DNA from 2 places in the Gallaecimonas pentaromativorans genome. Region 2 is predicted to be linked to the other one. Evidence: predicted binding sites of a transcription regulator. Region 2 holds the regulator's gene; the other holds the start of a gene.
What was found. The regulator LexA, encoded in region 2, represses DNA repair genes until DNA is damaged. The targets are predictions, from matches to a motif close to TNCTGTATGTACATACAGNA.
Positions count from the first base shown of each region.

Region 1: EDC28_RS08955 (YebG family protein) is a predicted target of LexA. The motif match lies at 7,644-7,663, and genes of this name have one in related genera.

Region 1 is NZ_RJUL01000004.1:190,572-205,902, forward strand. It holds gene pepN (aminopeptidase N) at 1-413, opposite strand, end outside; gene nhaC (Na+/H+ antiporter NhaC) at 462-1,913, opposite strand; gene EDC28_RS08930 (sodium-dependent transporter) at 1,952-3,319, opposite strand; gene prc (carboxy terminal-processing peptidase) at 3,401-5,431, opposite strand; gene proQ (RNA chaperone ProQ) at 5,435-6,046, opposite strand; gene EDC28_RS08945 (GAF domain-containing protein) at 6,117-6,590, opposite strand; gene EDC28_RS08950 (SIMPL domain-containing protein) at 6,713-7,372, opposite strand; gene EDC28_RS08955 (YebG family protein) at 7,369-7,629, opposite strand; gene prpF (2-methylaconitate cis-trans isomerase PrpF) at 7,761-8,936, opposite strand; gene acnD (Fe/S-dependent 2-methylisocitrate dehydratase AcnD) at 9,020-11,608, opposite strand; gene prpC (bifunctional 2-methylcitrate synthase/citrate synthase) at 11,666-12,793, opposite strand; gene prpB (methylisocitrate lyase) at 12,809-13,681, opposite strand; gene EDC28_RS08980 (paraquat-inducible protein A) at 13,828-15,030, shown strand; gene EDC28_RS08985 (MlaD family protein) at 14,999-15,331, shown strand, end outside.
Region 2 is NZ_RJUL01000011.1:113,273-128,603, reverse strand. It holds gene EDC28_RS17835 (SCO family protein) at 1-539, opposite strand, end outside; gene cyoE (heme o synthase) at 539-1,429, opposite strand; partial or broken gene EDC28_RS17825 (COX15/CtaA family protein) at 1,473-2,384, opposite strand; gene EDC28_RS17820 (hypothetical protein) at 2,387-2,899, opposite strand; gene EDC28_RS17815 (SURF1 family protein) at 2,892-3,563, opposite strand; gene EDC28_RS20195 (DUF2909 family protein) at 3,585-3,791, shown strand; gene EDC28_RS17810 (cytochrome c oxidase subunit 3) at 3,788-4,663, opposite strand; gene EDC28_RS17805 (cytochrome c oxidase assembly protein) at 4,660-5,193, opposite strand; gene ctaD (cytochrome c oxidase subunit I) at 5,190-6,800, opposite strand; gene coxB (cytochrome c oxidase subunit II) at 6,810-7,961, opposite strand; gene lexA (transcriptional repressor LexA) at 8,235-8,852, opposite strand; gene yvcK (uridine diphosphate-N-acetylglucosamine-binding protein YvcK) at 8,975-9,892, opposite strand; gene plsB (glycerol-3-phosphate 1-O-acyltransferase PlsB) at 10,003-12,453, shown strand; gene EDC28_RS17775 (2OG-Fe(II) oxygenase) at 12,492-13,094, opposite strand; gene ubiA (4-hydroxybenzoate octaprenyltransferase) at 13,184-14,041, opposite strand; gene EDC28_RS17765 (chorismate--pyruvate lyase family protein) at 14,052-14,540, opposite strand; gene EDC28_RS17760 (flagellar basal body-associated protein FliL) at 14,646-15,068, shown strand; gene glpG (rhomboid family intramembrane serine protease GlpG) at 15,062-15,331, opposite strand, start outside.

The sequences.
Region 1 (15,331 bases), on a different contig from region 2:
TAGACGGCCAGCACGTCCGGGCGATCGAGAAAATAGGTGATGCGGCGAAAGCCTTCGGCCTCGCACTGGGTACAAAAAGCGCCGCCGGAGCGATACAGCCCCTCAAGGGCGGTATTGGCGGTGGGGTCAATCTGGGTGACGATTTTCAAGGTGGCGCTGTCTTTTGCCACCTCAATCACCAGTTGGCCTTCTTCAAAACGGGGGGTAACGGCTTTGCCGTCCAGCTCTACTGACACCAGCTCCAGCTGCTCGCCGTCCAGGCGCAGCAAGGGGTCGGTGCCGTTCTTGGTCAAGGTACTGACGGCGGTGACCCGGGTTTGGGTATCGTGCAGCTCAAAGGTGAGGTCGAGAGCGCTGATGAGAAATGCGGGGGCTTTGTAATCCGCCAATCGTTTTACCGGCTTGTTGGCCATGCCTACTCCTTTGAAAGGAAAGCCCGGCAATGCCGGGCTTGGAACAGGTTACTGCGCAGGTCCCGCGGCAGGGGGACTGAGCCTGAGGATCTTGACACCCAGGTAGGCGTATATCACCGCCAGTACCGGGTTGATGAGATTGAACAAAGCATAAAAGATATAGTCCGCCGGGGAAACATGCAGAACAGAATGCATGTACGCGCCGCAGGTATTCCAGGGTACCAGAGGCGAGGTAATGGTGCCGCCATCTTCGAGGGAGCGAGATAAGTTAACCGGCGCCAGGCCGCGCCGCTCGTACTCTTCCTTGAACATTCTGCCGGGCATGACGATAGCCATGTATTGGTCGGCGGTGAGGATATTGCAGCCGATACAGGTGGCGATGGTAGCGGCAATCAGGCTACCGGCGCTTTTGGCCGCCCCTAGCAGGCCGCGAATAAGGCGGGTCAGCAGCCCGGTGCGCTCCATCACCGCGCCAAAGCTCATGGCGCACATGATAAGCCAAACGGTATTGAGCATGGAGCTCATGCCGCCGCCGGAGAGGAGCTTATCGAGGGTGGCATTGCCGGTTTCGATGCTGATACCGTTAAAAAGGGTGGTCCACACCAGCTTAAGGCTGGCCACCAGCCCCTCGCCCCCTAGGCGATGCACCAGCTCGCCCTGGAATAACAGCGCCCACACGCCCCCCAGCAGCGCGCCAATGAACACCGCCGGGAAGGCGGGCATCTTGCGCATGGCCATCACCAGCAAGGCCACCAGCGGCACCAGGTGCCAAGCCGAGATATCAAAGTTCTGAGTAAGGCCGGTAAGGATGGCATCGATGCGCTCGCTGGAGGCGTCGCCTTGGCTGCCAAGGCCCAGCAGCATGAAGATAATGAGCGCCAGTACAAAAGACGGCACCGTGGTCCACATCATATGGCGAATGTGGGAGAACAAATCCGAGCCAGCCACCGCTGGTGCCAGGTTGGTGGTTTCAGACAGCGGCGAGATTTTATCGCCAAAGTAGGCGCCGGAGACCACGGCGCCGGCGGTGGCGGCCGGCGACAGGCCAAGGCCCCCGGCCACCCCCATCAGCGCCACGCCAATGGTGGCGGCGGTAGTCCAGCTCGAGCCAATAGCCAGGGACACCACAGCGCAGATAAGGCAGGTGGCGGCATAGAAAATCGACGGGTTTAATATTTTCAGGCCAAAGTAAATCAGACTCGGCACGGTGCCGGCCAGCAGCCAGGTGCCGATAAGAGCGCCCACTGCCAGCAGGATGAGCACGGCGCCCAGGGAAATACTGATGCCCTTGATGATGCCCTTTTCAATGTCGTGCCACTGGTGGCCGTTTTTAAGGGCAATGATGGCGGCCACCATGGCAGAGAGCAGCAGCGCTATCTGGTTGGGGCCGTAGGAGGAATCGTCATGGAACAGCGTCACCGACGCTGCCAGCAAGGCAATAAGGACCACCACCGGGATGATGGCGTCCAGCAAGGAAGGCGCTTTTATTTCGGCTTTCATCGGGCTCTCTTTATAAAAGGCGGCAGGGGCCGCCCTGACTACAGGTTGATGATCCCAACAAGTTGCAGGAACACCAGCAAGATGGCGACAGGCGCCAGGAATTTGATGACCGGGTACCAGCTCTTGAACACCGCCGGGGCGTCAATCATGTCGGCTATCAAGGATTTATTGGCCACCCAACCGGTAAAGACGGCAATGGCCAGGCCGCCGATGGGCAGCAGGATATTGGCGGTCAGGTAATCAAGCGCGGAGAAGAAATCGGTGCCGGCAAACTGGGCGATGGGCAGCTCTGCCACCGAGGCGATGGTGCCAAGAGACAGCAGCCAAATCCCCAAACCGGCGGTGATGGCGGCGCCCCAGCGGCTAAAGCCGCGTTTTTCCACTAGCCAGGCTACCGACGATTCAATCAGCGCCAGCGCCGAGGTAAAGGCGGCAAACACCAGCATGATGAAAAACAACACCCCCACCAGGCGCCCGCCCGGCATCTGGCCAAAGGCGATGGGCAGGGTCTGAAAGATAAGCCCCGGGCCGGCCCCCGGCGCCAGGTGGTGGGCAAAGACGATGGGGTAAATGGCCATGCCGGCGATGAGCGCAACTAAGGTGTCGAAAAAGGCTATCCACAGTGAGCTTTTGGCGATGGACACCCCTTCTGGCAGGTAGGCGCCGTACATGATCATGATCCCCGAGGCCAGACTCAAAGTGAAAAAGGAATGGCCCAGGGCCACCACCACGCCGTTGATGGTGAGTTTGGAAAAATCCGGGTCAAACATGAAGTGCAGGGCCGCCGCAAAATCCCCTTCACTGGCGGCGTAACCGGCCAGCACCAGCAGCAGCAAAAACAAAATGGGCATCAGGGTCGATACCGCTCGCTCCAGGCCGGCTTTAACGCCTTTGCCTATCACCAGCACCGTGCCAAGGACCACCAAGCTGGTCCAGCCCAGCAGCGCCCAGCCGTTAGAGGTCAGCCCTTTGAACAGTGCCTGCACCGCCGCCGGGTCGCCATTGCCAAAGTCCCCTGCCCCGGCTTTGAAGATATAAGCCAAGCCCCAGCCGGTAATAACCACATAAAAGGACAAGATAAGGTAGCCGCTTATCACCCCCATCCAGCCCACAAAGCCCCAAAAGGCCGGTTTGCCGGAGGCTTTGGCCACTTCGCTGGTGGATTTGCCGGGAGTGCGGCGCCCGTATTTGCCGATGGCCACTTCCGCCATCATCACCGGTATGCCAATGAGCAGGATACAAATGAGGTACACCAGCACAAAGGCGCCGCCGCCGTTCTCACCGGTGATGTAGGGAAACTTCCAGATATTGCCAAGGCCCACGGCGGCGCCGGTGGCGGCGAGGATATAGGCGAAGCGGTTCGACCAGCGGGTAGTCCCGCCTTTTTTGCTGTTGGTTTGCTGCATTGGCCGTCCTTGTTGTTATTGTTCGTTAAAACCCTAACAGAGCAGCCAGAAAAAAAAAGGCCCCAAAATCGGGGCCTTATCTCATTTTTTAGCTAAGTCATCGACTTTGACGTAGTCGAGAGTGATGCGGGCGGCTTCAGCCAGATCCACATCGGGAAGCTCGAAGTCCTTGGGCACGTCGTCCAGGGTCTTGTAAGTCGGCTTGCCTTCAAAGGTGGCCCAGGAGTTGATGCGCTCCAGGCGTTTGGCTTCGTCGTCCTTACGTTCCTTTTCCCGGTCGGCTTTATTCAAAGACACCGTCTTGTCCGCTTTGTGGGCGTTATATTCCTTAATGTCATCAAGGATATAAGCGTAGCGGGGATCTTTGGCCATGCGCGCGTCGTGCAGTTTTTGCAGCTCGGCGGTGTGGCTGACCATGGCCAGCGGCTGGTAATCGGCCGGGGGGATCTGATCCCAGGGCAGTGAGTTGTCGTTGGTGCTCTCGCCTACTTTATCCGGGTCGATTTCCGGGGGCAGCAGGACATCCGGCTCCACCCCTTTGTGCTGGGTGCTGCCGCCATTGATGCGGTAGAACTTGGCAATAGTGTACTGGATAAAGCCCAGCTTGTTGTCAAACATGTCGTACAGGCGGCCAAGGCCACGATGCTGCTGCACTGTGCCTTTACCGTAGGAGTTCTGGCCGATGATAAGGGCGCGGCCGTAGTCTTGCAGCGCCGCCGAGAAAATCTCCGACGCAGAGGCGCTGTAACGGTCAATCAGCACCGTCAGCGGGCCGCTGTAGGCCACTTCGCCGTCGGAATCGCCTTCCACATCCACCCGGCCATTGGCGCTACGCACCTGCACCACCGGGCCTTCGTCGATAAAGAGGCCGGTCAGGGCCGAGGCTTCGGTCAACGCGCCGCCGCCGTTACCGCGAAGGTCCATGATAATGGTGCCAACCTTGTCTTTCTTCAGTTTGGCGATTTCTTTTTTCACGTCGGCAGACAGGCCCACATAGAAGCTCGGCACGTTAATCACGCCCACCTTCTGGCCTTTGTATTCGCCGTAGGGAATGGTGTAAACCTCGCCCTTGGCGGCGCGGTCTTCCAGGCGCACCTTGTCACGCTCAATGACAACGGTCTTGGGCTTGGCTGAGACCGAGCCACCAGGCAGCACTTCCAGGCGCACCTTGGAGCCTTTTTTGCCCTTGATAAGCTCGACCACGTCGTCAAGGCGCATGCCGACCACGTCGGTCATCTCGCCCTTGCTGCCCTGCCCTACGGCAATGATTTTGTCCTCGGGCTTAAGCTCGCCGGATTTATCGGCCGGGCCACCTTTAACCAAAGAGGCGATCACGGTGTAGTCGTCGATGGACTGCAATACCGCGCCAATGCCTTCCAGTTGCAGGTTCATCTCCACGTCAAAACGCTCGGCGCTACGGGGAGACATATAGCTGGTGTGGGGCTCTACCTGGTTGGCAAAGGCATTCATGGCCAACTGGTAGACATCCTCGCTCTGGGACTGGCTAAGACGCTTGATGGCGTTATTGTAACGCTTGGTCAGGGTGTCTTTGATTTCGTCCCATTTTTTGCCGGTCAGGCTCAAGTTGAGCTCGTCGTATTTGACGCGCTCGCGCCAAATTTCGTTAAGCTCGGCCTCGTCCTTGGGCCAGGGGGCTTCGGTACGGTCGTAGACATATTTGTCTTCGGTATCAAAGCCCATGGGGTTATCCAGCAGCGACAAGGCATAGGCAAAGCGCTGGTAGCGGCGCTTCATGCCAAGGTCGTAGATGGCGTAGGCCCAGCTGTTGTCACCGTCGATAAGGTCGTTATCGATTTGGGTGGCGTACCGCTTTTTAAAACCGTCGATGTCACTTTGCAAAAAGATGCTGCGGTTGTAGTCGAGATCTTTTAGGTAGCGGTCGAGGATCTCGCCGGACAGTTTGTCGTCCAGCGAGAAATGCTTGTAGTGGGAGCGGCGCAGCAAAGTGGTGATCCGCTTGGTCTCTGTCGCGTGCTGTGCTTCTGGTGCCAACTTGGGCAGCGCATCTTCACCGAGGGTGGGTGCCACCGCATAGCTGAACGTGGACACCATGGCCGCGGTCAACGCGGCCAGTCGAATCACCTTTACCATCCGTTACTCTCCCTTGGCGGCGATCAAGTGCTCGCCCTTTACATGCATTACCATGCCGGTAACCAGCTGAACCTGCACAGAATCCTTATCAACGGCTACCACAGTACCAGGCAGAGGGCGCTGGCCCCCAACCACCCGCACATCGTCACCCACTTTCAGGGCGTTGATGTCCAGGCGCGGTGCCTGGCGGGGTTTGGGCTTGGCGCTAGCAGCCGGTTTACGCGGCGCCTTTTTATCATTGGGTTTGCGCTGGGGCTTTTTGTCCGGATCGACACCGGCCTTACGCATGGACTCATGCAGGCTGGTTTGGGCGTGCTCGGCTTCGCTGTCGGTAACGGCGATGCTATCGGCGCCGTCCAGATCCACCCGCGCTACACCGGCTTTGACGCTACGCAGGTAGCGCCAGGCGTTGGTGTAGTGGCGCAGCGCCATGCGCAGCTGGGTCTTGGAGACCCGCTCGTCGCTATCTAGGCGCTCGGCCAAGTCTTGAAAAATACCGATTTTCAGCGGTTTGGCTTCGCCCTTGAGGGTAAAGCATTGCGGGAACGTCTCAGCCAGAAAGGCAAGTACTGCCTTGGTATCGGGGAGTTTTGACGAACTTTCAGTTTGTTCCATGAGTATTCCTTTGCCAGACACGCAGGGCCTTAAAACCTGCGCAGCGGCTTATTCTAAAAGGTCAGGCAGCTTATTTACCAGTGTTGCTGAGGGCATCGCCCAGCGCCTTGACGAATGCATTAAGCCCGGCTTCGTCATCGGCATCAAAGCGACTGAATGAAGGGGAATCTATATCCAGCACGCCGATAATGGCGCCGTTGACCACCAGGGGCACGACTATCTCGGCGTTGGAAGCGCCATCACAGGCGATATGACCAGGGAAGGCGTGAACATCGTCCACTCGCTGGGTGGCCTTTTGGGCGACGGCGGTTCCGCACACCCCTTTACCCACCTCGATACGCACACAGGCAGCCTTACCCTGGAACGGCCCCAGCACCAGGGTATCGCCCTGGAGCAGGTAGAAGCCAACCCAGTTAAGGTCATCAAGGTGTTCATTCAGCAAGGCGCTGATGTTGGCCAGGTTAGCGATAAGATCCGGTTCACCGTCGATAAGACCCAATGCCATCTGGGTTATTTCGGTATAAAAAGCGGCTTTATTGCTCATAGATTTTTGGTTTTGCCCTTAGGGCCTTAAATTCGAACTGTCGGTATAACGTAGGAAGCTTGGCCCTGTCCAGTTAAGGATGCGCCAGACAGGGCCTAAGGCGCTATTTTAGAGCCGGGCGGTCAGTCTTTAATCGCAAATCGGGCTGACACGCTGGCGCTGACATCAATGGTGCCTGGGGTTTGCATCGGGCCCGATTCCATCGCGGCGGCGCGCATGTACACCACCGGCGCCCGGCCACCGCCCTGCTCGTCCACACTCACCATCTTACCCAGGCTGGTGCCACCGGCATTGGCCAGCAGCGCCGCTTTACTCTTGGCATCCACTACCGCTTGGGCCAGCAGTTCACGATAGAGCTTGTCTTGCCCAGAATAAGCCAGCTGCACCTGGCCGATACCGTCGCTGTGGGCGTCCACCGCCACTTTCAGCGCCTTGGGGTAAAGGTCAAAGTCGTGCACCGTTACCCGGTAGCTTTGCTGAGCGCGAAGGCCGGCGGCTTTGCCGTCTACATAGCGCGGGGACACGTCAAAGCGGGTGCCCTGAATGTCTTTGTCGGCTACGCCGATCTTTTTAATGGCGGCCAAAAACGGCTTGGCTTTGGCTTCGATGTCTTTTAGTAGCTCATCAGACTGCTCGCCTTCGCTGCTAAAGGACACGGTAAAGCTGACTTCATCCGGCGCCACGGCGCGGCTCGCCTCGCCCTGCACCGCTACGTAACGGTCCATGGCCATGGTCAGTGGGCTGGCTGCCGCCAGCACCATGGCCAACGCTGCTACTTTCATGGGCTCTCCTTTTTCGGTTTGGTTGCTGCCGGCTTGCCTTTAAGGGCCGCCAGCAGCGCATCCTTTTCGGTAGCAAGGAACAACCCCAGTTGCTCCCGGTGCTCTTCACTCAAGGTCACGGGGCCTTTTTCCAGCAGGTCGGCCAACAGATCGGCGCTGTCGAGCAGCTTGTCATAGGCATCTGCTTCCTGTTTGCTGGTAAAGGTCATCTTCTCTATCCCCTTGCGTACTACGACGTATTGAATAACGACGGCCATAACGACTCCTGATTTACTGTATGAATGAACAGTAAATCATTTCCTCGGTCAGGTCACGCCGAAATTCAGAGGACAGGGGCAGTATTGCAAAGCTTTATGAGAGGCTGATGAACGCCCCGCTTTACGCCGGGTTAAAAGCATTCCTCGGGCACCCTCACCCAGCCTTCCATGATGATGCGGGCGCTACGGCTCATGGACACGTCTTGTACCTGCCAGTTGCCACTGGCGTCTTGCCCTGCCTTGGCGCCCACCAGCAAGGTGCCAGAGGGGTGGCCAAAGCGAAGGCGATTAGCGGCGCCGCCGGCCGCTTCGCTCACCAAGGTGCCGGGAATAGCCGCCGCGGTGGCTATGGCGACAGCAGCAGTGCCCATCATGGCGTGGTGCAGCTGGCCCATGGACATGGCCCTGACACAAAGGGCAATGCTGTCGCCGGCCACGGTTTTACCGCTCGACGCGTTATAGCTAGTGGGAGGCGCCACAAAGGCGACTTTCGGGGTGTGCTGGCGCGTGGCCGCTTCTTGTGGAGTTTTGATAAGCCCCATCTTGAGGGCCCCGGCGGTGCGTAGCGCTTCTAGGCGGGCCAAAGCGGCTTTATCGCCATTGATATCCCCTTGCAGCTCGGTGCCCCGGTAGCCGAGGTCACCGGCGCGCACAAAGATGGTGGGAATGCCGGCGTTAATCAGGGTGGCGTCAAGGCTGCCAAGGCCGGGTACCTCCAGTTTGTCAACAAGGTTTGCGGTGGGAAACAGCGCCCCTTCATCGTCAGCCGGGTCAACAAAGGTCAGCGGCAGCTCTGCGGCCGGGAAGGTGACACCGTCTAGCTCAAAATCGCCGGTCTCCTGGACTTGGCCCCCGCTGATGGGTACCCGGGCGATGATGGTTTTGCCGATGTTTTGCTGCCAGATATGAATGTCGGCATGGCCGTTTTGTGGCAGTAAGGCGCTGTCCACCAAACCGCTGTGAATGGCAAAGGCGCCCACCGCTGCCGAGAGGTTGCCGCAGTTACCGCTCCAATCCACAAAGGGCTTGTCGATAGCCACCTGGCCAAAGAGGTAATCCACATGGTGGCCCGGCCTTTGGCTTTTACTGAGGATAACCGCCTTAGAGGTGCTGGAGCTGGCGTTACCCAGGCCATCAATCTGTTTGCCGTAAGGGTCAGGGCTACCCAGCACCCGCAGCAGCAGCTTGTCTCGGGCCGGGCCCGGCTCACGGGCGGCAGGGGGCAAGTCGTTTAAGCGAAAAAACACCCCCTTGGAGGTGCCGCCGCGCATGTAGGTAGCCAGAATTTTGATTTGCGGTTTACTCATTACATCACTCCACACCGGCTGCCCGGCAAAAAGAGCCCCGTAAAAAAAGGAAAGCCGCCTTCCCTGGCGGCTTAAGGGGATGATCAGTTATTGGCGTCCAAAAAATCCTGGGCAAAGCGCTGCAGCACCCCGCCCGCCTGGTAAATAGACTCCTCTTCGAGGGTATCGAGGCGGCAGGTTACCGGCGCTTCGAGGCGCTCGCCGTTTTGGCGGTGCACCACCAACGTCAGCTCGGCGCCGGGGGCAGGAATGCCTTTAACATCAAAAGTCTCGGTGCCATCGATGCCCAGGCTGTGGCGGTCGGTGCCGTCTGTAAATTGCAGCGGCAAGACCCCCATGCCAATCAGGTTAGTGCGGTGAATGCGCTCAAAGCCTTCGGCCACGATGGCCTCAACCCCAGCCAACCGCACCCCTTTGGCTGCCCAGTCGCGGCTTGAGCCTTGGCCGTAATCGGCGCCAGCGATGATGCAAAGGGGTTGGCGCCGGGCCATGTAGGCCTCGATGGCCTCCCACATCCGCATCACCTGGCCTTCAGGTTCCAGGCGCGCCAGGGAACCTTGTTTTACGGTGCCGTCCACTACCGCCATCTCGTTGATGAGCTTGGGATTGGCAAAGGTGGCGCGCTGGGCGGTGAGGTGATCGCCTCGGTGGGTGGCGTAGGAGTTGAAGTCCTCTTCGGCCAAGCCCATTTTGGCCAGGTACTCGCCGGCGGCGCTGCTGGCCAGGATAGCGTTAGAGGGCGACAGGTGATCGGTGGTGATGTTATCCCCCAGCACCGCCAGCGGCCGCATGCCCTTGAGGCTGCGTTCACCGGCCAGGGCGCCTTCCCAGTAAGGCGGACGGCGAATATAGGTGCTTTGCGGCCGCCAGTCGTACAGTGGCTTGACACGTTGGCTGTAGTCCACCTTCACGTTAAACATGGGCTCGTACACGGCCTTAAATTGCTCTGGCTTTACACTTTGCTTGATGATGGCGTCTATTTCGCCGTCATCGGGCCAGATGTCCTTGAGGGTAATGTTTTGGCCCTCGGCGTCCACCCCTAAGGCGTCTTTTTCAATATCAAAGCGGATGGTACCGGCAATGGCGTAAGCCACCACCAGCGGCGGCGAGGCCAAAAAGGCCTGCTTGGCATAGGGATGAATGCGGCCGTCAAAATTGCGGTTACCGGAGAGCACCGCCGTGGCGTAGAGGTCGCGCTCGACGATCTCCTGCTGGATAACCGGGTCCAGGGCGCCGCTCATGCCGTTACAGGTGGTGCAGGCAAAGCCCACTACCCCAAAACCGAGCTGCTCGAGATACCCCAGCAATCCTGCTTCTTTAAGATACAGCTCCACCGCTTTGGAGCCTGGCGCCAGGGAGGTTTTGACCCAGGGCTGGCGCACCAGGCCTTTTTGCACCGCATTGCGGGCCAAGAGGCTGGCGGCGATGACGTTGCGTGGATTGGAGGTGTTGGTGCAGCTGGTGATGGCGGCGATGATCACGGCGCCGTCGGGCATCAGCCCCGGCTGTTGTTGCCAGGCGCCGGCAATGCCCCGTTTAGTCAATTCGCTGACCGGCACTCGCTTGTGGGGGCTCGACGGCCCGGCGATATTGCGCACCACCGAGCTTAAATCAAAGTGCAGGGTGCGCTCATATTCGGCGCTCTGAAGGCCATCGGCCCAGAGCCCGGCAGTTTTGGCGTATTGCTCTACCAGTTGCACCTGGGCTTCTTCGCGGCCGGTCAGGCGCAGGTAATCGAGGGTCTGCTCGTCAATTTGGAACATGGCGGCGGTGGCGCCGTATTCCGGGGTCATGTTGGCGATGGTGGCCCTGTCGCCCAGGGTCAGGCTGCGGGCGCCTTCGCCGAAGAACTCAAGATAGGCGCCTACCACCTTTTCGCTACGCAAAAACTCGGTGATGGCCAGCACGATGTCGGTGGCGGTAATGCCGGGCGCCGCCTTACCGGTCAGCTCAACGCCGACGATATCGGGCAGGCGCAGCCAGGAGGCGCGGCCCAGCATCACGCTTTCGGCTTCAAGGCCCCCTACCCCCACGGCTATTACTCCCAGAGCATCAACGTGGGGGGTGTGGCTGTCGGTGCCCACCAGGGTGTCGGGGAAGGCAACGCCGTCTTTAACCTGCACCACCGGCGACATTTTCTCGAGGTTGATTTGGTGCATGATGCCGTTGCCAGGGGGGATGACCTCGACGTTTTTAAAGGCAAGCTTGGTCCAGTTGATAAAGTGGAAGCGGTCTTCATTGCGCCTGTCTTCGATGGCGCGGTTCTTATCAAAAGCGTCTTTGTCAAAACCGGCGTGCTCGACGGCAAGGGAGTGGTCAACAATCAGCTGGGTAGGCACCACCGGGTTGACCTTGGCCGGGTCGCCGCCGCGCTCGGCAATGGCGTCGCGAAGGCCGGCAAGGTCTACCAGGGCGGTCTGGCCGAGAATGTCGTGGCACACCACCCGGGCCGGAAACCAGGGAAAATCCAGCTCCCGTTTGCCGTGGATGATTTGGCCCAGGTAATCGTTAAGGCGCGCCGGCTCTGCTCGGCGCACCAGGTTTTCGGCCAGCACACGGGCGGTATAGGAAAGGCGCGCATAGGCCCCCGGCACCAGGGCGTCGACGGCGGCGCGGGTATCAAAGTAGTCAAGCGAGGTGCCCGGCAGGGCTTTTCGAAATTGGCTGTTCATGCCTTCAACTCGTGTTGTCACTAACGGCAAAGGGCCCCGAAGGGCCACTTTTCTTTATCAGGCGCGGTTTTCCAGGGCCACAAATTCCCTGATATCAGGCCCGGTGTATTCGGCCGAGGGCCGGATAATGCGGTTATTGGCCCGCTGCTCCATCACGTGGGCGGTCCAGCCCGATACCCTTGAGCAGACAAAAATCGGGGTAAAGAGCTTGGTGGGAATGCCCATGTAGTGATAAGCGCTGGCGTGGAAGAAATCGGCATTGGGGAACAGCTGCTTCTTCTCCCACATAAATTGCTCGGTGGCCTCGGAAACCCGGTATAGACGGTCGTCCCCAAAGTCCCGGGCCAGGGCCTTGGACCAATACTTGATAACGGCGTTGCGTGGGTCTTTGGTGCGGTAGATGGCATGGCCAAAGCCCATGATCTTCTCTTTTTGCTCCAGCATGGCATTAAGGCGCGACACCGCTTCTTCTTCGCTGGCCCAATGCTCAATCATGGCCATGGCCATCTCGTTGGCGCCGCCGTGCAGCGGGCCACGGAGTGAACCGATGGCGGCGGTCACGCATGAATGCATATCAGAAAGGGTGGAGGCGCAGACCCTGGCGGTAAAGGTAGAGGCGTTGAACTCATGCTCGGCGTAGAGGATGAGCGACACGTTCATCACTTTTTCGAAAAGGGCGCTCGGCGCCTTGCCGTGCAGCAGCGCCAGGAAGTGGCCGCCGATGCTGTCGCAGTCTGAGTCGGTGTCGATGCGCACGCCGTCATGGCTAAAGCGGTACCAGTAGTTGATGATGCCGGGAAAGGTTGCCAGCAGGCGGTCGGATACGTCCATCTGCGCGCTAAAGTCCCCTTCTTGCTCCAGGTTACCCAGGGCCGAACAACCGGTGCGCAGCACGTCCATGGGGTGAGCGTCGGCGGGAATTTTCTCCAACATCTCGCAAAGGGTGGCTGGCAGCTTGCGCATACCCTTGAGCTTGGTCTTGTAGGCGCCAAGCTCGGCTTCATTGGGCAGCTCACCGCGCAGCAGCAGATAGGCCACTTCTTCAAAGCAGGCTTTGTCGGCCAGGGTTTCAATGTCATAGCCGCGATAATGCAGGCCGTTACCGGCGGTGCCGACGGTACAGATGCTGGTTTGTCCGGCGACCTGGCCGCGCAGGCCAGCCCCCCCTAATGCTTTATCAACCATGCTGCATTCCTCTTTTTATTTATCTTTGGCAAATAGGGCGTCGAGCTTTTGCTCGTACTGGTGGTAATTGAGGTAGTCGTACAACTCGCTGCGGGTTTGCATGGTGTCTACCACGGCGTTTTGGTGGCCGTCGCGAAGGATGGCTTCAAAGACCTTGACCGCGGCGGCATTGGCGGCGCGAAACGCCGACAGCGGATAGAGCACCATGTCAACGCCGTGCTCGGCCAACTGGGCCTTGTGGTAAAGCTCGGTTTGGCCGAACTCGGTCATGTTGGCCAGCACCGGCACGCCGCAGGCGGCTTTGATGCGGTCGTAATGGTTAAGGTTGGTCATGGCTTCGGCAAAGATCATGTCGGCGCCGGCTTCGGCGTAGGCGGCGGCGCGCTCGACGGCGGCGTCCAGGCCTTCTACGGCCAGCGCGTCGGTGCGGGCCATTATGACGAAGTTGCTGTCCTGGCGGGCATCAACGGCGGCCTTGATGCGGTCTTGCATTTCACTGGTGGAGACCACTTCCTTGTTGGGTCTGTGGCCGCAGCGCTTTTGGGCTACCTGATCTTCCATGTGCACGGCGGCCACCCCGGCCCGTTCCATGGTCTTGATGGTGCGGCCGATGTTAAAAGCGCCGCCCCAACCCACATCGATATCCACCAACAGCGGCAGATCCACGGCGCCGGTAATGCGCTCGGCATCCTGGGCCACGTCGTTAAGGGTGGTAATGGCCAAGTCCGGCAGGCCAAAGCTGGCGTTGGCTACGCCGCCGCCAGACAGGTAAAGGGCTTTAAAACCAGCCGCTTTGGCCATCAGCGCCATATAGGCATTGATGGTACCGGCAATTTGCAGGGGGTGTTCGCTGGCAACCAGCTCGCGGAATTTGCGTCCCTGAGACATGACAAACCTCACATGGGGAAAACTCCCCTCAGACTAATCCTTGCTTTACGTTAACGTCAACCTCAAGCTGAAAGACCTTGATCTGCTTGAGGCTGCCTGGCTGAGCAGATAGCATGGGCGGATCGCCGTTAACGGATCGGCTTGTTATGTCCGAACCCCAGATAGTTTGCCCCCACTGTTTGCTGCACATGAGCGGCTGCGCCTTGGATACCGGCCACAATGCCTGGTGCCCGCGCTGCGGCGGTGCCATTGCCGAAGGCCGGCGCATGAAAACCCGCACCATGGTGGCCCTGGCGATGACCCTCTCCCTCGGCACCCTGTGTTTGCTGTTCATGCCCTTGGTAAGCTTTAGTGTCTTTGGCATCAGTACCGATGCCACCTTGCTAAGCGGCATTATCAACCTCGCTCAGGAAGGCCAGTGGATCCCGTCTTTTTTGGTGTTCCTGACCGCGCTGGCGGTACCTATCTTGATGTCTTGCCTGCTGCTCTTTGTGCTATTTGCCCCCGACAGCCATATGCGCCGCCAAAGTATGGTGGCCCTTGGGTATCTCAAGGAATGGTGCATGCTCGACATCCTGTTGGTGGGGCTTTGCGTGTCCATGGTCAAATTGGGAGACATTGGCGATCTGCACCTCAAAGCCGGTATGTGGAGCCTGGTGCTTGGGCAACTGGCCATGGCGGCATTGCTGCAAGGTATTCGCCCAGCCGAGCTTTGGCAGCGCATTGCCGAGCAGCCCCTTAAAAATGTCGATGGGCTGCGAAGCTGCGTGCGCTGCTATGCCCTCAATGTGGCCTCCGCCGAGTATTGCTGGCGCTGCCAGCGTCATTTGGAAAGCCGCCCTACCCAGGGCCGCCGCCTGTGCTGGATGCTGCTTATCGCCTCTTGCGTGCTGCTGGTACCGGCCAACTTTTTACCCATCAGCTACACCACCTCTTTTGGCTCCACCGGCGCCGATACCATCCTTTCCGGGGTGCTGACCTTAAGTAACGCCGGCAGCCCCGGTATTGCGGTGCTGGTATTTGTGGCCTCCATTGTGGTGCCCATCGGTAAGATTTTGCTGCTGGGCATCATTCTGTATCGCTCCAAGGGACACGAGTTTTCGCCCCGCCGCGCCCAAAAGCTTTACAAGCTGGTGCACTTTGTCGGCCGCTGGTCGATGTTGGATATTTTTGTGATCACCATTATGGTTACCCTTGTTGATCAAGGGGTTTTGTCTCAATTCGAGGTTGGCCCCGCCGCCACACCTTTTGCCATGGTGGTGGTGCTGACCATGCTGGTCACCATGCGTTTCGATACCCGTTGGTTATGGATACAAGATGAAAAAAACCGCCGTCAACGTGATGGATAAACCCGAGATCCGCAAGGTGCGGCGTGTGTCTTTGGTATGGGTAGTGCCGCTGCTGGCCATTGCCCTGGCCAGCTATTTGATTTATCAGCAGTTTGTTGAACGCGGCCTGCTGCTCACCCTCAGCTTCCCCGAGGCCAAGGGCCTGGTGCCCGGCAAAACCGAACTGCGCTACCAGGGTTTTAAAGTGGGGGTGGTCAGCCGTTTGAGCTTCAATGCCAAAACCGGCGAATTTACCGCCCACATCAACGCCATGCGCGATGTGGAACCGCTTTTAAAGGAAAACACCCAGTTCTGGCTGGTT
Region 2 (15,331 bases):
TTACCCTCGGCGGGCCGGAACATGGCCTCCAACTGGCCCTGAGGATTGATAAGCACCATACCGGCGGAGTGGCTGATATCGCCATTGGCACTTTGCCGATACATCAGCCCCAACTGGCGGGTAAAGGGTTCGAGCACCGCAGACTCTGCGCGCAGGGCGATAAATTCCGGGCGAAAAAAGTGGATGTAGGCGGCCAGTTTTTCGGTGCTGTCTCGGCCCGGATCGGCACTTAAAAACAGCACCTGCACCGGCGCACCGGCCGCCTCTTCCAGTTGGGGGTAACTGGCTGACAGCCGGCTCAAGGTGGCGGGGCAGACATCGGGGCAGCTGGTGTAACCCAGGAACAGCAAGCTCCAATGGCCTTTGAGGTTTTCCTGGGTGAAGGGCTGGCCGCGTTGGTCACTGAGCTCAAAGGGGCTCAACTGGCGGGCCGGCTGGTACCACAGCGCTTCCACATGGGGCGGGGTGATTATCCAAAAATACAATCCCAGCCCGGCACAAAAGGCCAAGGCCAACACCAGGCTCAACACCGCTTTCATCAGGCCACTCCATGGTCCACCAGCAATACCACAAACAATAACATCAGTTGCCAAATACTGACCCTGAAGGTGCGCATGGCCTGGCCGGGGCCGTCCCACCATTTGAGCCTGGCGGCGTGCCAGATAAACCAGCCGCCCAGCACCAAGGCGGCGGCCAGGTACAAGAGGCCGCTCATGCCGGTCAGGTAGGGCAGCAACAGCAAGGCTTGCAGCAACAAGGTGTAGAGCAGCACACAGGTTTTGGTGTACTCGATACCGTGGGTCACTGGCAGCATGGGGATACCGGCCCGCTGGTAATCGTTGCACCGGGCGATGGCCAGGGCCCAGAAGTGAGGCGGCGTCCAGGCGAAGATGATCAGCACCAGCAGCCAGGCGTTGGCGTCCATGCTGTTGGTGACGGCGGTCCAGCCCAGCAGCGGCGGCATGGCACCAGCCAGGCCGCCGATCACGATGTTCTGCGGGGTCATGCGTTTTAAAAACACCGTGTAAATCACCGCGTAGCCCACCATGGCGGCAAAGGTCAGCAAAGCGGTGAGGCCATTGACCCAAAGTGCCAGCTGCATCAGCCCTAGGGCAATCACCGCCACGGCAAAAACCCAGGCCTGGCCCTGGCTTAACCGGCCTTGCACCAGAGGCCGCATCCGGGTGCGGGCCATTTTATGGTCGATATGTTGATCGAGGATGTGGTTGATGGCGGCGGCTCCGGCTGACACCTGGCCGATGCCCATCAGGCCGTTGATAACCAACCAGGGATTTGGCCAGCTGTCTTGGGCCAGGATCATGCCCACCAGGGCGGTAAGTAACAGCAGCATCACCACCCGAGGTTTGGTGATGGCCAGAAAATCCCGCCAGGGCCAATGCCCGGCGGCCAACAGGCTCAGTGACTTCATATCCACTCCACAAGCCGTGATTGAGGGTGAGCAGCAACAAAAACAGCAGCAGCGCCACCAGGTTATGGGCCAGCGCTACCGCCAGCGGCACGCTCAGCACCACGTTGGCCAGGCCCAGACAAAGTTGTACGCCAAGCAGCGCCGCCAGGCCCAGCGCCATGACTTTTTGCCCCCGCCGCCACAACCCGGAGGCCAACAAGATAAGCAGCGCCGACGTCACCATCGCCCCAAAGCGGTGGGCGACATGGATGGTCATGCGCGCCTCGTAACCCAGCACCCCGTATTGGTAATTGTCGGCCGGAGGCGAGAGCAGGTTGAAGGCCGCTTCGGGATGCAGGCGGCTCCACCAATCCCCCTCGCACACCGGCAACTGGGTGCAGGCAAGGGAAGCGTAGTTGGCGGCGGTCCAACCCCCAAGGGCGATTTGCCCCACCACCACCAAGGCGGCGACAACCGCCAGCCAACGCAAATAAAAAGGCGCACGGGGACGAGCAGGGGCCGGGCCCAAGCGCAGGGCCAGCCACCACAAGAGCGCCAGGGTGGCCATGCCGCCCAGCAGATGCCCCGTTACCACCAGCGGCCGCAGGTTCAGGGTGACTGTCAACATCCCCAAGGTGGCCTGGAACAGCAGCAAGCCCAGCAGCGCCACCACCCAAGGGCGCTGAGCCTTGAAGCGCCAGAAGGCCAGCGCCGCCAGCAGGCCGATGCAAAGGGCCAGAGCACCGGCAAAATAGCGGTGCACCATCTCGTTCCAGGCTTTGTGCAGCTCAATCTTGGCGCCGGGAAAGGCTTGCTCGGCATGGGCCAGGTGCTGGTCAGTGTAGGGCGCCACCAGGGCGCCATAACAACCGGGCCAGTCCGGGCAGCCAAGGCCAGCGTCGGTCAACCGGGTGTAGGCGCCTAGGGCGATCACCATCAGGGCCAGGGCTATCGCAATGCGGGTCAGGGTTTTCATGGTCAGCCCACCAGGGAATGCTTGAGGAGCCGTTTGAGGTCGGTCAGCATGTCCTTGCCAAGGGCCAGGGTTTGGGGGCGCTCACTGGCTGGAGGGTAGCTCAGCATCACAAAGCCCCTGGGGTCGGCGATGTATAGGCGATTGGGCTGAAGGGGTGCGCCTCCCGGGCCGCCCTGCACTAGGCCGGACGCGGTGTCGGCAGGCAGCGTAGCGGCGCCCAAGACCACCGGCACCACCCTGTCCATCTCCCGGCCCAGGGCGAGGTGGGTTTGGCCGAGGATATAGAGGCTTTCATGGCAAGCCTGGTGGCAGATTGGCGGCATCACGTAGACCAGCCGCCAATGGTGGTCGTTGGCAAAGAGCGCGGCGGCAGAGAGCGGCGGATTAATAAGCTCGCCCTTGTTGACCGTAGGGCTACCGGCCAGCCAGCCCCCCATAAAGGCCATCTGCGCCAAGGCTACCGGCAGGATAAAGAGCGCCAAAAAGGCCAGCAGCAATGTCTTTTGCTTACTCATGTTTCCTCCTGTGCTCGGCCCGCAACCAGCAGCCAAAGGCCACCATCAGCGCCAACGCCATGCTGGCCCATTGCAGGGAATAGGCGCGGTGTTTTTCCGGCGGCATTACCACCAGCGGCCAGTGGGCGATAAAGCCCGAGCCGCTCGGCTCCTGGCTCAACACCCATTTTTGCAAAGGCAGGCCCAGGCTTTCGGTCAGCGCTTCGGGGGCCGGGCTTTGCACCCGGTAACCGCCGCCAAGCTTCTCGGGGGCGGTGGCTTTGAGCGAGAAGCCGGGGTCTACTTGCCGCAAGCGCCCGGTGATGGCGGCTTCGCCGTGGGCCAAGGGAGCGCTGGGCAGCAGGTCGCGGCGGGCAACTCCGGCCAGCCAGCCCCGGTCAATCAAGAAAACGCCCCGGCTGGTGGCGAAGGGTTGCAGCAGGTCATAGCCCACTTGGCCATCGAGGGTGCGGTTGTCCCAAAATATGGCGGTGGGCAGCCAGCGCCCCTTCATTGTGACCGGCCAGTAATCGGGGTTGGTTTTGGCTAGCGCCTCTTCCAGACTCAGCACCGGGCGGCTTGCCACTTCGCTGAGCAGTGCGGCTTTTTGCTCGGCCCTTTGCCATTGCCAGAGGCTCAATTTGCCAAAGACCGCCAGCAGCGCCACAGTGAATAACCAGGGCAACCATTTACTTTTGGAGAACCCATGCTGGTGAAGGTGCTTATTCTGGGGTTGGTGCTGTATGTGCTGGTGAACCTGTTTCGGGCGCTTTTTGTCATGCTCCGCCACGGCGAGCAGGGCCAGATGAGCCGCTTCCTTGGCCGGCGCCTGCTGGCCTCCTTCCTGGTGCTGTTGCTGGTGGTGGTGTTGATCGCGCTCGGCGTTATCGAACCGCATTCAACCCCCTACTAGAGGATGTACACGAACAGGAACAGGCATAGCCACACCACGTCTACAAAGTGCCAGTACCAACTGGCCGCCATGAAACCGAAATGCTTTTGCGCCGAAAAATGCCCCGCCTGCACCCGCAGCCACATCACCAGCAGCATCAAGGTGCCCAAGGTGACGTGCATGCCGTGAAAACCGGTCAGTAGAAAGAAGGTGTTGCCGTAGATGCCGGCGTCGAGCTTGAGCCCCATCTCGGTGTAGGCGTGGATGTACTCGACCCCTTGCAGATACAAAAAGCAGCTGCCCAGCAATATGGTGGCCAGCAGCCACAACTTGAGCGCCAACCGGTTGCCCTTCTCCAAAGACAGGTGCGCCAGATGCACAGTGACCGATGAGCTGAGCAAAATCAGGGTGTTGTAAAGCGGTAGCCCCATCCAAGGCATCACCTCGGTGCTTTTACCACCCGGGGTGGTTGCCACCGGCCAGGTGCCGCTGAAATCGGGCCACAGCAACTGGTGGGTCAAGATGTTGTTGGACCCGCCCCCCAGCCAAGGCACGGCAAAGGTCCGGGCATAGAAGAGCGCCCCGAAAAAAGCGCAGAAGAACATCACTTCCGAGAAAATGAACCAGCTCATGCCCTGGCGAAAGGAGCGGTCCATCTGCCCCGAATAGAGGCCAGCCATGGACTCGCGGATAACCGCCGCAAACCAGCCAAAGCACATCACTATGATAACCAGCACCCCGGCCAGCAGCAGCCAGCCCCCGTAACCCCCTTGTTGGCCGCTAGTCACCTGGGGCACGAAATGCCCGGCCCCGAAAGCGATAAGGAACAGGCCGAGGGCGCCCATGATCGGCCAATAGGATTTGGCGGGCACATAGTAGTGTTCGTGTTTCATGATGAGCCCCTCACGCTGAGGTTGTAGAGGGTGTAGGAAAGGGTCAGGGTCTGGATGTCATCCGGCAGCGCCGTATCCAGGAAAAACAGCAGCGGCATTTCCACCTCCTGGCCAGGTGCCAGGTGCTGCTGGTGGAAACAAAAGCATTCAATCTTGTGGAAATATTTAGCACCCAGCCCCGGCGCCACCGAGGGCACCGCCTGAGCGACAATATCGCCGCTGGCACGGTTTTTGGCGTAGAAGTGCACCAGCTTTCGCTCGCCGGGGTGAACTTTGACCTCGGTAACGTCAGGACGAAATTCCCAAGGCAGGCCCTCATTGATATAGGCCACGAACTGCACGGTAATGAGCCGGTTTTTGTCCTCTGGCTCCACCAGAGTGGCGGCCACCGGGCCACCGGTTTTACCGTTGATACCGGTCACCTGGCAAAACACGTTGTAAAGGGGCACCAGGGCAAAGGCAAAACCGAACATCAGCGCCACCAGCAGCAATAGGCGTTTGGTCAGCCGGCCATGGCCCTGGCCGGTCATGGTTTGATCTCCGGCGGGGTTTCAAAGGTGTGGTAGGGCGCTGGGCTCGGCACTTCCCATTCGAGCCCCTCGGCTCCTTCCCAGGGTTTGGCAGGTGCCGGCGTGCCGCCTTTGATGCACTTGATCACCACCCACAGGAAGATGAGCTGGCTGAGCCCGAAGGCAAAACCGCCAATGGAGACAATCTTGTTCAAATCGGCAAATTGCAGGGCGTAATCGGGGATCCGCCTTGGCATGCCGGCCAGCCCGAGAAAATGCATGGGAAAGAACAGCACGTTCACCGACACCAGCGAGCACCAAAAATGCAGCTTGGCCAGGCCCTCGTCGAACATGTGGCCTGTCCACTTTGGCAGCCAGTAATAGGCTGCCGCCATGATCGAGAAGATGGCGCCGGTCACCAGTACGTAGTGGAAGTGCGCTACCACGAAGTAGGTATCGTGGTATTGGAAATCGGCCGGGGTGATGGCCAGCATCAAGCCGGAAAAGCCACCGATGGTAAAGAGCACCACAAAGGCCAGGGCAAACAGCATCGGCACTTCAAAACTGATGGAGCCGCGCCACAGGGTGGCTACCCAGTTAAACACCTTCACCCCGGTGGGTACGGCGATCAGCATGGTGCAATACATGAAGAACAGTTCGCCAAAAAGCGGCATGCCGGTGGTGAACATGTGATGCGCCCACACCACAAAACTCAGCCCGGCAATGCTGGCAGTGGCGTACACCATGCTGGCGTAGCCGAACAGCCGCTTGCGGGCGAAGGTGGGCAGGATGGCGCTGATAATGCCAAAACTTGGCAAAATCATGATGTACACCTCGGGGTGGCCGAAGAACCAGAAGATGTGCTGGAACATCACCGGATCACCACCGCCCACGGCGTTGAAGAAATCGGTGCCAAAATACTTGTCGGTGAGCACCATGGTCACGGCGCCGGCCAGTACCGGCATCACCGCGATCAGCAAGAAGGCGGTAATAAGCCAGGTCCACACAAACAGCGGCAGTTTCATCCAGGTCATGCCCGGCGCCCGCAAGTTGAAGATGGTCACAATCACATTGATGGCGCCCATGATCGAACTGATGCCCATGATGTGAATGGAGAACACGAACAGCGCCGTGGAATTACCCGAGTAGGTGGTGGAAAGCGGCGCATAGAAGGTCCAGCCGAAAGCCGGCCCGCCGCCCTCCATAAAAAGGCTGGACAGCAAAATGGCGAAGGCAAAGGGCAAAATCCAGAAGCTCCAGTTGTTCATCCTCGGCAGCGCCATGTCCGGCGCGCCAATCATCATCGGGATCATCCAGTTGGCCAGCCCCACAAAGGCCGGCATCACCGCGCCAAACACCATTACCAGGCCATGCACCGTGGTCATCTGGTTGAAAAACTGCGGCTCCACCAACTGCAAGCCCGGCTGGAATAGCTCGGCGCGGATCACCATGGCCATAGAGCCGCCGGTTAGGAACATCAGAAAGCTGAACCACAGGTAGAGGCTGCCGATGTCCTTGTGGTTGGTGGTGGTAACCCAGCGCATCAGGCCACTAGCCGGGCCGTGATGCACCTCATGTTGGGCGGCGTCGAGCCCCTTGGGGGCATCCATGTCTCGTGAGACCTGCATTGGTGCCTCCTAGGGGTTGTCGCCGCTGAGGAAACGGTGCAAGTCGGCGGCCTGTACGGCGTCACCGGTGCTGTTCCCCCAGGCATTGCGTTCATAGGTGATGATGGCGGCCAGCTCCGACAGGCTGAGCTGTTTGCCAAAGGCCTGCATGGCGGTGCCGGCTTTGCCATTGAGCACGATATCGATGTGGGCATGGACATCACCGGTGGCGATGGCGCTGCCTTTAAGGGCCGGAATGGCCCCGGGCAGCCCTTCGCCATTGGGCTGGTGGCACATGGCGCAGCGCGCCTCGTAAAGGGCTTTGCCGTCGCGCATCAGTTCGTCCAGGGAGCGGTTCATGGCCAGCAGTTTTTGCTCTTCGGCCTTTTTGGCGGCCAGACGGGCCTGCTCAGCACTGAGCCAGTCGTCAAAGGCCGCCGGCGTCTTGGCAATCACCACTATGGGCATGAAGCCGTGGTCCTTGCCGCAGAGCTCCGCGCATTGGCCCCGGTAGAGCCCTGGCTCCTTGATGCGAGCCTGCACCTGATTGATAAAGCCGGGGACGGCGTCTTTTTTCACGGCAAAGGCCGGAACCCACCAAGAATGGATAACGTCTTCGGAGGTGATCACAAAACGGATATTGCGGTCGGTGGGCAGCACCAGGGGCCTGTCCACCTCGAGAAGGTAGTTGTCGCCCTTGTCCAGGCGGTTGGTTATCTGGTCCGGCAGGGTCGCCAGCAGCGAATAAAAACCCACATCGGTGCCCAGGTACTGGTAATGCCATTTCCATTGGGAGCCGGTAACCTGCACCGTGATATCGGCCGGGCCTGAGCCGTCGTCATCGCCTGCCACCAGGGCTTTGGTAGCCGGTACCGCCATGGCGATGAGGATGACAAAGGGAATGAGCGTCCAGAGGATCTCGACCCGGGTGGACTCGTGAAAGTTGGCCGCTTTGGCGCCGCGGGATTTACGGTGGCGGATCAGGCTGTAAAACAACAGGCCAAAGACCACGGCCCCGATGGCACAGCAGATCCAGAAGATGGTCATGTGCAGACCATAAACCCGCTGGCTGAAGTCCGTAACGCCGCGGGTCATGTTGTATCCGTCCGCCAAGGCAGTGAATGGCCAGCACCAGGCCAGCACCGCCCAGGCCCCCAATGCCTGATGACGTCTGCTACTCACTTGCTGCTCCTGTCAGTAGAAGCGAGAGCCCTGCCCAGGTACGACCCAGTCCTTTGCCGGCCCTTCCCTACCCCGTCCAGCAAGCGCCTTGGAGAGTGACGATTAGTGGCGGGATCGTTGTGATTGTGTGTATCGCTGCAAAACTGCTGATGTTTTTATAGTCAGACTAAGCCTTATCCAAGAAAGGGTTATCGTCCAGTTGGTGGGGGAATAAATGCAAAGAAGGCGGCAAGGGGGATGCCCCTGCCGCCTTCTGCTAAAAGCCGTTACGCCTTAAAACTGGCTGTTACGGATCACCCCGACGGCCAGGCCTTCGATGGTAACGGGCGTCTCCCGAAGGTCGACCAGAATGTCGTCAAAATCGTCGTTCTCGGCAATCAGGCGCAGGCTGTGGCCGTGCTGGTCCAAGCGTTTTACGGTGACATCATCTTCCACCCTGGCCACCACCACCTGGCCGTTACGGGCCTGGCTGGTGCGGTGCACCGCCAGCAGGTCGCCGTCCATGATGCCGATGTTTTTCATACTCTCGCCCTTAACCCGCAGCAGGAAGTCGGCACGGGGGTGGAACAGCTCCGGGTCCATCTGGAAGTGGGACTCAATATGCTGGGTCGCCAGAATGGGCTCACCGGCAGCCACCTGGCCAATCAGCGGCAGGCCCGGCTCGTCGTTGGCGCTGTCGTCATCCAGTAGGCGAATGCCACGGGAAGTGCCGGCCAAAATTTCGATAACCCCTTTTTTGGCCAGGGCCTTGAGGTGTTCTTCGGCGGCATTGGCAGACTTAAAACCCAGCTGCTGAGCAATCTCGGCACGGGTGGGGGGCATGCCGCTTTCCGAAATGCGGGCGCGGATCAGATCCAGGATCTGTTGCTGGCGGGGAGTAAGGGGGCGCATCGGATGCCTCAACTGGGTTTATTTACAGTAACTGTCAGTATATCCAGTTCTTTGGAGATGGCAAGGCGCTTGGCCTGCACAGCCACCAACCCACAGGCACCGGATTTTTACTCACAGAGTTATCAACAGGCAGCGAGGATCCGCTCCAGGCCGTTGGCCAGGGCGTCGCGGTCATGGCGATAGAAGATTTGCTCGGACGCCAACGGCATCTCCAGGCGCCTGACACCGGCCGGCAGTTGCTGCCAGTCAAGGCCAGGCCTGGCCAGCACCCAGTCGACGGCGCTAAAACCCAGTTGCCGGTGCAACCAGGCCAAGCGCTGGCCGGGGGTTAACGTGCGCACCGGGCTTTGTTCTACCCCCAGGTTTTCCACCCAGACCTTGACCGCTTTGCTGGCCCGAAAGGCCCCGGCCAGTTCCGGCAGCAGCAGCGGCGGCAGCACCGAAGTTAGAAACGAGCCAGGCCCCAGAATCAAGAGATCGGCTTCTCTTACCGCATCCACCCCTTCCTTGGTGGCCGCCACCTTGGGCGACAAGGTCAGCTGGCGCGGCATGCGCTCAAGGCCATCTACCCGCTGCTCGCCCAGGTGCTCAAGGCCCTCTTCACAAAGGGCCAGCAGGTCGGCGGGGCTCTCGGTCATGGGCAGCAACTCGCATTTCACCCTAAGCACCTGGCGCACCAGGTTGATGGCTTCAAGCGGCCGCACGCAGAGGTCGTCCAGGGCCAGCAGAATGAGGTTACCGAGGTTATGGCCGCCCAGTTCCCCTTCGGCGCCGAAGCGGTATTCAAAAAGGCGGCTACCGGTGGAGGGTTGGGTGACCAGCTGATTGATGCAGTTGCGCACATCGCCCCAGGCAATGCAGTGGTGCGAGCGGCGCAGGCGCCCCGTGGAGCCGCCGTTGTCGGTGGTGGTGACGATGCCGGTAAGGCGGGGGCCCAGAAAGTTGAGCGCCGAGAGCATCCGCCCCAGGCCGTGGCCGCCCCCCAGGGCAACAACCCGTTCCAAGGCCGCCAGATGGGGGCGATAAGGTGATTCTGCCATTCAAAGATCCAGCCATGGACTGCGTCCCAAGGTTACCCCGGCTGCAAAGACTTTGACAAAGACTTCTGCTAAGCTAGCCGGCCGGCTAAAAACTTCTCCGGGACATATTCGTGCTGCCGAGTTTTCTACTCAAGGCCCTCAAGTGGCCTGTTTCACTGACCGTTAAAAGCAAACTGGTGCCGCAAGATCCCGTCAAGGAGCTTGGCCTGGACCCCAGTAAGCCCATTGTGTACGCCTTTAAAACCGCTTCAGCGTCCGATCTGTTGGCGGTGCGGCGTTTGTGCTTGGCCATGGGGCTGCCAGACCCTGCCGCGCCGCTACAACTGGCTGGCCAAACTGTGCCCCGCTGCCTGTTCATGGATAAACCGGTGACCTTGCTGACCCGCAAGCGCCGCCACGGCAACTTCCGTGACGCCCTTAAAGCGCTGCTCAAGCCCTTGCGGGAAGATAACCAACAAGACGTGCAGCTGCTGCCGGTTTCCCTGTTCTGGGGCCGCCAGCCGGGTCACGAAAACCCCTCGCTGCTGGGCTCGATGCTGTCTGACTACGACTCCCCCTCCTGGCTGCGAAAAATGCTGATCATCGCCTTTTATGGCCGTGACAACTTCGTGCGCTTTGCCCGGCCGGTGTCCCTTCGCAATCTGTTAGACCAGCGCGACGACAGCGACGACAACCTCAGCCACAAGCTGGCCCGGGTAGCGCGAGTGCATTTTTCCCGCCAGCGCCTGGTAATGACAGGCCCGCGCCTGCCCGACCGCGAAACCATGCTGGCCGCCCTGCTCAAGACCGAGCCCATGAAAAGGGCCATCGAAGACGAAGCCCGCTCCCGCAAGGAAGATTTCGGCCAGGCCGAGCAGCGCGCCAACCAGTACCTGCAGGAGATCGCCGCCAAGTTCTCCCCCGGCTTTATCCGCTTTTTAGACCGCCTGCTGGGCTGGATCTGGAACCGCATCTACAAGGGCATCAAGGTGTCCAACGCCGAGGTGGTGCGCCAGTTGGCCCACGACGGCAACGAAATCGTGTTCGTGCCCTGCCACCGCTCCCACATGGACTACCTGCTGCTCTCTTACGTGATTTACCAGCAGGGCATGGTGCCGCCGCACATCGCCGCCGGGGTCAACCTCAACTTCTTCCCAGCCGGGCCGCTGTTCCGTCGGGGTGGCGCCTTTTTTATCCGCCGCAGCTTCAAGGGCAACAAACTCTATTCCACGGTGTTCCGCGAGTACCTCTACAGCCTCTTTCAAAAGGGCTACTCGGTGAAATATTTCACCGAAGGCGGCCGCTCTCGCACCGGCCGGCTGCTGCCGCCCAAAACCGGCATGTTGGCCATGACGGTGCAAAGTTTGCTGCGCTCTTCCGAGCGCCCCATCAGCCTGGTGCCGGTGTACATCGGCTATGAACACGTGATGGAAGTAGGCTCCTACCTCAAGGAGCTGCGTGGCAACTCCAAAGAGAAGGAGTCGGGCTGGCAGGCCTTTAAATCCACCATCAAGGCGCTGCGCCAGGATTTTGGCCAGGGCTTTGTCAATTTTGGCCAGCCCATCGCCTTGTCCCAGTACCTCACCGAGCAGGTGCCGGACTGGCGCAAAAGTAGCGGTGACGCCGACGCCAAACCCAGTTGGCTGACCCCTCTGGTCAACCGCCTGGGCGATGAAATGCTGACCCGCATCAACGACGCGGCGGCCCTTAACGGCGTGACCCTGGTGTCGCTGGCGCTGCTGTGCGCCGAACGCCGGGCCCTGTCGCGGGAAGTGCTGGAAAACCAGTTGGACTTGTTGCTGGCCCTGGCCCGCCAGGCACCCTACTCGGCTCATGTCACCCTGCCCGAGCAAGACGGCAAGGCGCTGCTGGAGCAGGTGCTCAAAGGCGACAAATTCCAGGTCAGCGAAGACGGCCTTGGCGAGCTCATAAGCCTGGATGAAACCCAGGCCATCGCCATGACCTATTACCGCAACAACATCCTGCACCTTTACATGCTGCCCTCTTTGGTGGCGCGGCTGCTGCTGGACGGCCCCAAAAGCCTTGATACCCTTTGCGAGCAGGTGCTGGCGCTTTATCCGCTGCTGAAAGCCGAGCTCTTTATGGGGATTGATGAAGCGGCCCTTGGCGAGCATCTCCAGGCGCTGCTTGGCGCCCTCGAGCAGCAAGGCCTGGTGAGCCTTGATGGCGAGCGTTGGCAGGCGGCCAGCCACCAACGTCCGGGCTATCGCAAGCTGTGGCTGCTAAGCGGGGTTATCGAAGAGTCCTTGCAGCGCTACGCCATCGTGCTGACGCTGCTGCGAAGCCCAGAGCCGCTGGGCCGGGCCGAGCTTGAGAATCGCGCCCAGGCGGTGGCCGAGCGACTTTCGGCGCTCTTTGGCATCCAGGCGCCGGAGTTTTTCGACAAAAAACTCATTGCGTCTCTGGCCGCCACCCTGCGCGAGGCAGAATTGGTGGTGCTGGGGGAACAAAGCGAGCTGCTGCCCACGGACAAAGCCCTGGCCCTGGACGAGCTGGTGCTCAACCTGCTCTCCAACGAGGTGGCTGATACGGTACGCCATGTGTTGTGCAAGGATTGCTGACACTGACCACCAAAAAGCCGCTCACCGAGCGGCTTTTTTCAGGCCAGCGGATGAGCGTCGCGGCGGAACCAACCGGCGATAGAGTAGCGGTCGTCCCCCGCCGGCAACACCTCGTGGGGAAACTCTTCCGATAAGAAACACACCAAAGTGCCGGGGGCCGGGTCCACCTTGCCCAGCAGCTGATCGTGGCTGTCGTAGAGGGCCAGCTCGCCGCCGGCACCGGCTGGCCACCAGGCATTAAGGTAAGTCACCGCCGACACCACCCGGTTGGAGCGGCCGCGAAAGGCATCCAGGTGCTTTTGATAAAAATGCCCCTTGGGGTAATGGGCAAAGTGGCACTCGTAGTCATTAAGGCCGAGGAACAGGCTGCGGTTGATGGCCAGGCGCAGCTCGTCCATCAGCGCCAGGTAACGCTGCTGCTGCAAGGACAAGCCGTCGAGCCAGAGGGTGTTGTCGTTGCGCACGTCCAGGCGCTGCTGGTGGTCACCCTCGCGGCCGATGCCGGCCCGGGTCAGCTCTTCGCGGCGTACCAAGAGTTCGCCGCGCAGCGCATCGCGCAGCTCGTCGTCCAGCCACTGGGGGATCACCACAAAGCCGTTGCTGGCCAATCCGTCAATTACCGCTTGCAGTTTCTGGTCCATGGTCCCCCCAAATACAAAGGCCCCGAACGCTAGAAGGTTCGGGGCCCGCTGACAATTCATTTTATTTGTCGTTACGACAAGCCATTTCCTTATTGCATCAGGTAATCGGCGTAGATCCCCATGGCCACCACCATGCCAGCGTAGTTGTTGTTGAGAAAGGCCTTGAAGCAGTTGTCACGGTCGCGGTTGCGCACCAGCCATTGCTGGTAAACAAAGAACACCGCCATCGCCAGCACTCCCAGGTAATAGGGCAGCCCAAGGCTTGCCACCACCCCGGCTTGCAGCAGCATCAGCAGCGCCGCCAGTTGCAGAAGGCCGGTGATGAGCTTGTCGGAGCGGCCAAACAGGATGGCAGTGGATTTAACCCCAATACGAATGTCGTCGTCCCTGTCTACCATGGCGTAGAAGGTGTCGTAAGCCACTGTCCAGGCGATGTTGGCAGCAAACAGCCACCAGATGGACTCGTCAATTCGCCCGGTTTGCGCCGCCGATGCCATGGGAATGCCCCAGCCAAAGGCCATACCCAGCACCACCTGGGGCAGGTGGGTAAAGCGCTTCATAAAGGGGTAGCTAAAGGCCAGGGCCAGTGCCACCAGCGACAACAAGATGGTGAGCCGGTTGAGGGTCAGCACCAAGCCAAAGGAAACCAGGCACAACACACCAAAGAGAATGATCGCCTCGCGGCTGGTCACCGCGCCCCGGGCCAGGGGCCGCTGGGCGGTGCGCTTGACGTGGCCGTCGACCTTGCGGTCGGCAAAATCATTGATCACGCAGCCGGCCGAGCGCATCAAAAACACCCCGGCAAAAAACACGAAAGTGATCCAAGGGTCAGGCAAACCGTTGGAGGAAACCAGCAAAGCCCAGAGGGTGGGCCAGAACAAAAGCAGCGAACCGATGGGTTTATCGGCGCGCATCAGCTGCATATAGCTTTTATATTTTTCTTTCATGGGTTCCATCTCAAAGGTCAAAGACGGCGGGCAGAAACACTTCCATCACCCAAACCGGGCTTTGACCGGGCGCACGAAAATCAGAACAGCGTGCCCACAGGGTCTGGGCTGCCAACCCAAGGGCACTACCCTCTACCTGGGCCAGCAGGATATCACCTCGGGTCCAGCCGTCATCGGCAAAGAGCCGCTCACCCAGCGGCTGTTCGCCTAGGCTGGTAAAACCTTGCTGGCTGACAAAGAGGCTGCGAGCGTAAATGCAGGTTTTGTCGTCGGCCTCCAGCAGCACGGTGCGTTCGCTCACCAGTGCCGGCAACGACAACCAGGCTTGCTGCCGGGCATTGAGTTCAATTTGGGTCAACGACTGCAACTTGACCCTGAAATGTTTGCTGTGACGTTTCAAACGCCGGGTCAGCGAGCCCTGGTCAAGCAGCCAGTCGCGTTGCTGGCTGCCAAGACCTTCGGCCTCAGCCACTGACATCCACTGCCAATCAGACCACATGCGGGAACAGGCTTGTTTTGAAGGTGCCCCATGATATCACCGGCATCTGGCGAGCCAAGTGCTTTACTGGCAAAGTATGAGCGCCAAATTTGAAAGGGGACATCCATGCGTCATCTGTTACCACTGCTGTTGCTTGCCACCACCACCCTGCCCGTCCTGGCGCAGGCCGCCGAGGAAGAAAAAGCCGGTGAAGCCAAGGCAGCAACCCAGTACGGCTATTACGAGCTGGAGCCTGACATCATCACCAACTATGTCAGCCAGGGTAACAGGTTGGGCTATATCCGGGTGACGGTGCAGCTGATGCTCAAAGACGACAGCAAGAAGGATTTGGTGGAACACCATGCGCCGCTGATCCGCGACGCCCTTATCGAGATCTTCGGCAACCAGACCGGCGACGATATCCGCTCCCTGCAGGGCCGCGAGCAAATCCGCAAAGCGTGCCTGAAAACCACCCAGGACCTACTGCTAAAAGAAACCGGCGAGCCGATTGTCGCCGATTTACTCTTCACCAAGTATCTGTATTACTGAGCTTTACTGCCCTTAAACGGCAGCCCCGCCAGGGCGCAGCCAGCGATCAGGCCCCACAGGTGGGCCTGGTTGGCAATGGGTAGGCCAATACCCACAAAGCCCAGTACCAGCCAAGCCAGCATGAACAGCACTAGGGAGTTGGGCAGCATGATGCCACGGCGCGGATAGAGTAGCCCCGACACCCAGAAGTACCCGAACAGGCCGTACACCACCCCCGAGAGGCCGCCAAAGGCCGGCCCCGCCGCCAGAAACTGCGCCAGGTT